DNA from 3 places in the Janthinobacterium sp. SUN026 genome. Region 1 is predicted to be linked to each of the others. Evidence: predicted binding sites of a transcription regulator. Region 1 holds the regulator's gene; each other region holds the start of a gene.
What was found. The regulator NrdR, encoded in region 1, represses ribonucleotide reductase genes. The targets are predictions, from matches to a motif close to CACNANATNTNGTG.
Positions count from the first base shown of each region.

Region 2: OX459_RS01695 (ribonucleoside-diphosphate reductase subunit alpha) is a predicted target of NrdR. The motif match lies at 1,558-1,571, and genes of this name have one in related genera.
Region 3: OX459_RS23155 (ribonucleoside triphosphate reductase) is a predicted target of NrdR. The motif match lies at 1,228-1,241, and genes of this name have one in related genera.

Region 1 is NZ_JAPQNU010000010.1:79,863-82,127, forward strand. It holds gene glyA (serine hydroxymethyltransferase) at 1-754, shown strand, start outside; gene nrdR (transcriptional regulator NrdR) at 899-1,360, shown strand; gene pilV (type IV pilus modification protein PilV) at 1,582-2,172, shown strand; gene OX459_RS27675 (PilW family protein) at 2,169-2,265, shown strand, end outside.
Region 2 is NZ_JAPQNU010000001.1:357,190-359,454, reverse strand. It holds gene OX459_RS01695 (ribonucleoside-diphosphate reductase subunit alpha) at 1-1,293, opposite strand, end outside; gene ampD (1,6-anhydro-N-acetylmuramyl-L-alanine amidase AmpD) at 1,685-2,265, opposite strand, start outside.
Region 3 is NZ_JAPQNU010000005.1:496,885-499,149, forward strand. It holds gene OX459_RS23155 (ribonucleoside triphosphate reductase) at 1-1,181, opposite strand, end outside; gene OX459_RS23160 (hypothetical protein) at 1,305-1,715, opposite strand; gene OX459_RS23165 (peptidase U32 family protein) at 1,881-2,265, shown strand, end outside.

The sequences.
Region 1 (2,265 bases):
CAAGCCCAAGCTGATCATCGCCGGCGCGTCGGCATTCTCGAAAAAGATCGACTTCGAACGCTTCAGCAAGATCGCCAAGGAAGTGGGCGCCTACTTCATGGTCGACATGGCCCACTACGCCGGCTTGATCGCCGCCGGCCTGTACCCGAACCCGGTGCCGTTCGCCGACTTCGTCACCTCGACCACGCACAAATCGTTGCGCGGCCCGCGCGGCGGCATCATCCTGATGAAGGCCGAACACGAAAAAGCCATCAACTCGGCCATCTTCCCTGGCATCCAGGGCGGCCCGCTGATGCACGTGATCGCCGGCAAGGCCGTCGCCTTCAAGGAAGCGCTGAGCCCTGAATTCGTCGAATACCAGAAGCAAGTGATCAAGAACGCCGACGTGCTGGCGAAAACCCTGATCAAGCGCGGCCTGCGCATCGTGTCCGGCGGCACCGAATCGCACGTCATGCTGGTTGACCTGCGCGCCAAGAACCTGACGGGCAAGGAAGCCGAAGCCATCCTCGGTTCCGCGCACATCACCTGCAACAAGAACGGCATCCCGAACGACCCGCAAAAACCTTTCGTCACCTCGGGCATCCGCCTGGGCAGCCCGGCGATGACGACGCGCGGTTTCAAGGAAGCGCAAGCGGAAGAAGTGGGCAACCTGATCGCCGACGTGCTGGACAATCCGCATGACGCCGCCACCATCGAGCGCGTGAAAGCGGCCGTGAAAGTACTGGCCGACGCGCACCCTGTGTACGCAGCATAATTATTTGTCCAGAATGTGTCATACGGAGTAAGATTCTGTATGACACATTCCAGTCGTGCCCAAGGGCGCCCGGAGTGATTCGGGCGCCCTTTGTACAAGGGCGGCGATTTCCCGTAATTATTACTATAAAGTTGTAGCCAGCCCATGAAATGTCCATTTTGCCAGCACGGCGACACCCAGGTTCTCGATACGCGCGTATCGGAGGAAGGGGATGCCATTCGGCGCCGCCGCCGCTGCGGCAAATGCGACAAGCGTTTTACCACTTACGAACGCATTGAACTTATCATGCCGGCCGTCGTCAAAAAGAATGGCAGCCGGACGGAGTTCGCTGCGGATAAGTTGCGCGGCAGTTTGATGCTGGCCTTGCGTAAGCGTCCCGTCGCGGCCGCCTCTGTGGATACGGCCATCGCGTCCATCCAGGAAAAGCTGCTCACCAGCGGCTTGCGCGAAGTCGAATCCGGCTATATCGGCGAACTCGTCATGCAGGAACTCAAGCGCCTGGACAAGATCGCCTACATCCGCTTTGCCTCCGTCTACAAGAATTTCGAAGACCTGGCCGAGTTCCAGGACGCGATTGCCGAAGTGGGCCAGGCGCGCAAGCCCTGACGCTCACCCGGACGTTCACTTTGCCGGCAAAGGGGCCGCTCCTGCGCCCCGTGTTCACCATGCCGGCGCTTGCCTGGCAAGCGGTCTGATCAATCCCACCGCCGTTCTTCTCGACTTATCATCGTCCTGTTTGCGCTAGCGCAGACGCAGGTTTTTGCGCGCGCCTATCTTGTAGCTGGGCCGCCTGTTCCTGCGGCTCTTTCTGCGGAAGGGAGTAGCGCATGCGCAAGGGCGGTCGCACTATGTTTCCTGCGGGTGGCAGCAGCCTCGTCGAAGTGCTGGTGTCGCTGCTGCTGTTGGCGCTGGGCCTGCTGGGCGCCAGCATCCTGCAATTGAACGCCCTGCGCGCGCGCCACGAGTCGGCGCTGCTGTCGGCGGGCGTGCAACTGGCCGCCGGCATGGCCGAGCGCATGCGCGCGAACAACGTGCTCATGAATGGCCCCGATGCGGGCAATCCCTACCTGAACGTGGCATATGCGGCGGCGGACGGCGCCGAAGCTGGCGGCGGCGCGCCGGACTGTCTTGGCGTTGCCGCCTGCAGCGCGGCCGAGCTGGCGCAATTCGACATCGCCGAATGGAAGCAGGGGCTGCATGCGGCCTTGCCCGGCGCGCGCCTGCGCATCTGCCGCGACCTTGCCGCGTGGGATGCCGCCGCCCAGGGCTTGCAGTGGGCGTGCAGCGGCGGCAAGGGGGCGCCCATCGTCATCAAGCTGGGCTGGCGCGGCCGCCTGCCCGATGGCTCGCCCGCCGTGAATGCGGCAGGCGAGTCGCTGCCCAGGCTGGCTTTCCAGCTGGGCGGGGGCGGCGCATGAACGGCGGGCATCGTGGCATGAGCCTGGTCGAATTGCTGGTGGCCCTGTCGCTCGGTGCGCTGTTGATGCTGGCCGCCAGTAGCGTGCTGCTGG
Region 2 (2,265 bases), on a different contig from region 1:
CACTTTCAGGAACGGCACGACGCCTTGCGACTTGCCATTGGTGCCCTTGATGTGGGCACCCAGGGCGCGCACTGGCGTCCAGTCGTTACCCAGACCGCCTGCGAACTTGGCCAGCAGCGCGTTGTCCTTGATGGCGTCGTAGATGCCTTCCAGGTCATCCGAGACGGTGCTCAGGTAGCACGACGACAACTGCGAACGCAAGGTGCCCGAGTTGAACAGGGTCGGGGTCGAGCTCATGAAGTCGAACGAGGACAGCAGGCTGTAGAACTCGATGGCGCGCGCTTCGCGGTCCGCCTCGTTCAGTGCCAGGCCCATGGCCACGCGCATGTAGAACGCCTGCGGCATTTCGATGCGCACGTCCTGGATGTGCAGGAAGTAGCGGTCATACAGGGTTTGCAGGCCGATGTAGCCGAATTGCAAGTCTCGGTCGGCCACGATGGCTTTGGCCAGGCGTTCCAGGTCGAAGCTGGCGAGTACCGGGTTCAGCAGCTCGGCGGCGATGCCCTTGGCGATGTATTGCGGGAAATACGTCAGGTATTCGGCGGCAGCGGCCGCTTGTGGCACTTCCTTGCCGAACACTTCCTTGCGCACCGTGTGCAGCAGGATGCGGGCCGTGACCTGGCTGTAGGCCGGGTCTTTTTCCATCAGCGCGCGCGCTGCCAGGATGGCCGACTTGTGCAGTTCTTCCACCGGCACGCCGTCATACAGGTTTTTCACCGTTTCAGCCAGGATGGCGTCGGCATCGACGTGCTTTTCCAGGCCGGCGCAGGCGGCATTGATCAGGTCGCGTACTTCCTGCATGTCCAGCAGGCGGCGCACGCCGTTGTCGGTCACGTTCAGTTGTGGTGCGGAAACTTGCGCGGACGCGCCTTGCGCTTCCTTCTGCAGGCGGCGCTCTTCCATGTGTTTGGCGCGGTACAGCACGTAGGCACGCGCCACGTCGTGCTCGCCCGAACGCATCAGCGACAGTTCCACCTGGTCTTGCACGTCTTCGATATGGAAGGTGCCGCCGCCCGGGTGGCGGCGCACCAGCGCAGCGACCACGCCGTCGGTCAATTGTTCCACCAGTTCGCGGATGCGTGCCGAGGCTGCGCCCTGGCCGCCGTTAACGGCCAAAAACGCCTTGGTCATGGCGATGGCGATCTTCGAAGGCTCAAATGCCACCACCGCGCCGTTGCGGCGGATGATGCGATAGTCGCCCAATGCCGCGCCCGTGCTCGCCACGCTGTTGGCCGCGCCTGGCGCTGGCGATACTGGCGTTGGATGGATGGAAATATCTTGTGGTGATTGCATTGAAGCTCCCGTTGTCAGCTAAAGTCAGCCTGCAGTTTTGCTGCCGCGTGTGTTGTTGAATAGAACGCCCGATGGTCAGGGTTTCTTCAGGTATTTGTTGCTAAATAGTAAATTAATAGTACATAAAACAGCTCAGTATCCATCTCGCCACACCGCACTGCCCGGCTGGCGCAAAACACGATCAAGGGTGATAAACCGCCAGTTCCAGTGCTTTATCAGCAATCCGGGTAGCTTTGACAATAATTCTGAAAACGTCTGTGATGGCACTACATATAGTCTTTACATCCAACTTCTGCACTAATTGTAGTACCCATCGAAGGGCGATGCAATAGTTTTCCGGCATCCGTCGGCGTAATTTTTTGTATTTTCATATACGATTTCGGTTGACTTTTCAGGGCATGGCTGGGAAGCCCAATCCCCGCGAAGTAAGCGCTAACGCAGCTTGTCCGTTAAGGGTTTCCAGCCAGCATTCTTGATAAAAATGCCAGTCAAAAAACGGCCCCGGATCCGTCTTCCTGCCCGGCGCGATATGCTCGTGGCCGCGCACCTGGGACAGCCCGTAGCGCGCCACCAGCGCCGCCGTCAGCGCCGCCAGCACATGATATTGCCGCCGCTGGAACGGCACATCGTCCGCGCCTTCCATTTCGATACCGATAGAATAGCCATTGCACTGCGGGCGTCCTTCGAAGGCGGACGCGCCCGCATGCCAGGCACGTTGATCAGCAGAAACATATTGCAACAGCGCACCATCGCGCCGCACAAAAAAGTGCGCCGACACCTGCAAGCCACGCAGGTCGGCGAAAGAAGGATCGGCATTATAATCTACCCGGCCCGTAAACAAGTCCGACACATGCGGCCCGCCAAAGCGGCCACCCGGCAAACTGATGTTATGGATCACCAGCAAATCGACTTGCGCACCGTCCGGGCGCGCATCCCAGTACGGCGAGTCGTAGCGCAGCGCGCCGTCGCACC
Region 3 (2,265 bases), on a different contig from region 1:
TCGTTGATGCCGTTCACGCCCAGGGTGGAAAAGTGGTTGCGCAGGGTGCCCAGATAGCGTTTCGTGTAGGGGAACAGGCCTTGCTGCATCAATTCCTCGATGGTGCGGCGCTTGATTTCCAGGCTGGTCTTGCCCAGCTCTAGCAGACGGTCCAGGTCGGCCATCAAGGCTGGCTCGTCGCCGCGCCACAGGTGGCCCAGGCGCGCGCAATTGATCGTCACCACGCCCAGGGAGCCCGTCTGCTCGGCGGAGCCGAACAGGCCATTGCCCCGTTTCAGCAGTTCGCGCAAGTCCAGCTGCAAGCGGCAGCACATGGAGCGGATCATGTTCGGCTTGAGTTCCGAATTGATGAAATTCTGGAAGTAGGGCAGGCCGTAGCGGGCTGTCATTTCGAACAGGCGTTCGGCATTCTCGCTATGCCAGTCGAAATCCTCGGTGATGTTATAGGTGGGGATGGGGAAGGTGAAGACGCGGCCCTTGGCGTCGCCCGCCATCATGATCTCGATGTAGGCGCGGTTGATCATGTCCATCTCGGCCTGCAGCTCGCCATAGCTGAAGTCCATCTCCTGGCCGGCGATGACGGGAATCTGCTCGCGCAGGTCGTCCGGGCAGACCCAGTCGAAGGTGAGGTTGGTGAACGGCGTCTGCGTGCCCCAGCGCGATGGCACGTTGAGGTTGAAGATCAGTTCCTGCATGTACTGGCGCACGTCTTCGTAGCGCAGGCTGTCCTTGCGGATGTAGGGTGCCATGTAAGTGTCGAAGGAGCTGAACGCCTGCGCGCCGGCCCACTCGTTTTGCAGCGTGCCGAGAAAATTGACGATCTGGCCGATGGCGCTCGACATGTGTTTCGGCGGACCGGACTCGATCTTGCCCGGCACGCCATTCAAGCCTTCGTGCAGCAGGGTGCGCAGCGACCAGCCGGCGCAATAGCCGGCCAGCATGTCGAGGTCGTGGATGTGCAGCGCCGCTTCGCGGTGCGCCGCGCCCACGTCCGGCGGATAGACCTGGTCCAGCCAGTAGTTGGCGATGACCTTGCCCGACACATTGAGTATCAGGCCGCCCAGCGAGTAACCCTGGTTGGCGTTGGCGTTGACACGCCAGTCGCGCCGGTCCAGGTATTCATTGATGGACGCGGCGACATCGACCTGGCCGCGTGTGGGGGAAACTGCATTCGTCGTCATGAAACCTCCAATAAACACAACATGCGGTGTTTTTATGGAGATTAATCACTAAATATAGTGGCGTCAAAGGGCGCGTGCAGTGGCATGACGAATCCTTGATGCAGGTGAAAAAAGCGCCCCCGTTTACTTTTTCAGGCGGCCCTGGCGCAGGATGAAGGCGCTCGCGGCGAAGTAGGCGGCGCCGCAGACGGCGATGCTGAGGATGGAGGCGGGCAGCACGTGCGCCCAGATTTCCCGCGCCGAGAAGGTGCTCCAGCTGGCCACGCGCGCGTCGAACGTGACGTAGTTGGCCAGCAGCCAGTAGACGGCCAGCAGTCCCGTGCAGATGGCGGCCTGGCGCGTCACGGGCATGGCGCGGCGCGCGAAGACGGCTTGCAGGAACAGCAGCAGCACGCCCGGATACGCGCCCAGTACTTCGGGCGACAGCACGGAGAGCGCCTCGGCGTCGTAGCCTTCCGTGGGGGCGGCCCACTGCACCTGCAGCACGGTGAGGAACAGGGTGAGCAGAAAGATCAGCAGCGGTTTGCGGGGCATGGCGGGCAATCGAAGAGGGAGAAAAGGAGGGCATTTTACAGCCAGGTCAAGCAAGTTGAACGCGCACCAGCCATGCATGCATTCCTTCACCTGCGTCAAGGACTGGGCAGCCTGGGCGGGGCTATAGTCTGCACCCTGAGCCGATACAGGACTGTGAACACCATGATGCTTGAATCAACCACCGCCACCCGCGTGGCCGGACCGCTGGAACTGGTCTGCCCCGCCGGCAGCCTGCCAGCCTTGAAAGCGGCCATCGACAATGGCGCCGACACCGTTTATCTGGGTTTTCGCGACGCCACCAATGCGCGCAATTTCGCCGGCCTCAATTTCGACGAGAAGGCTATCGCCGAGGGCGTGCGCTACGCCCACCAATATGGGCGCAAGGTGCTGCTGGCGCTGAACACCTATCCGCAGCCGCACAACTGGGCCGTGTGGCGCAGCGCCATCGACCGCGCCGCCGATGCCGGCATCGACGCCATGATCGTGGCCGATCCGGGCTTGATGGCGTATGCGGCCCAGCACCACCCGCAGCTGCGCCTGCACCTGTCCG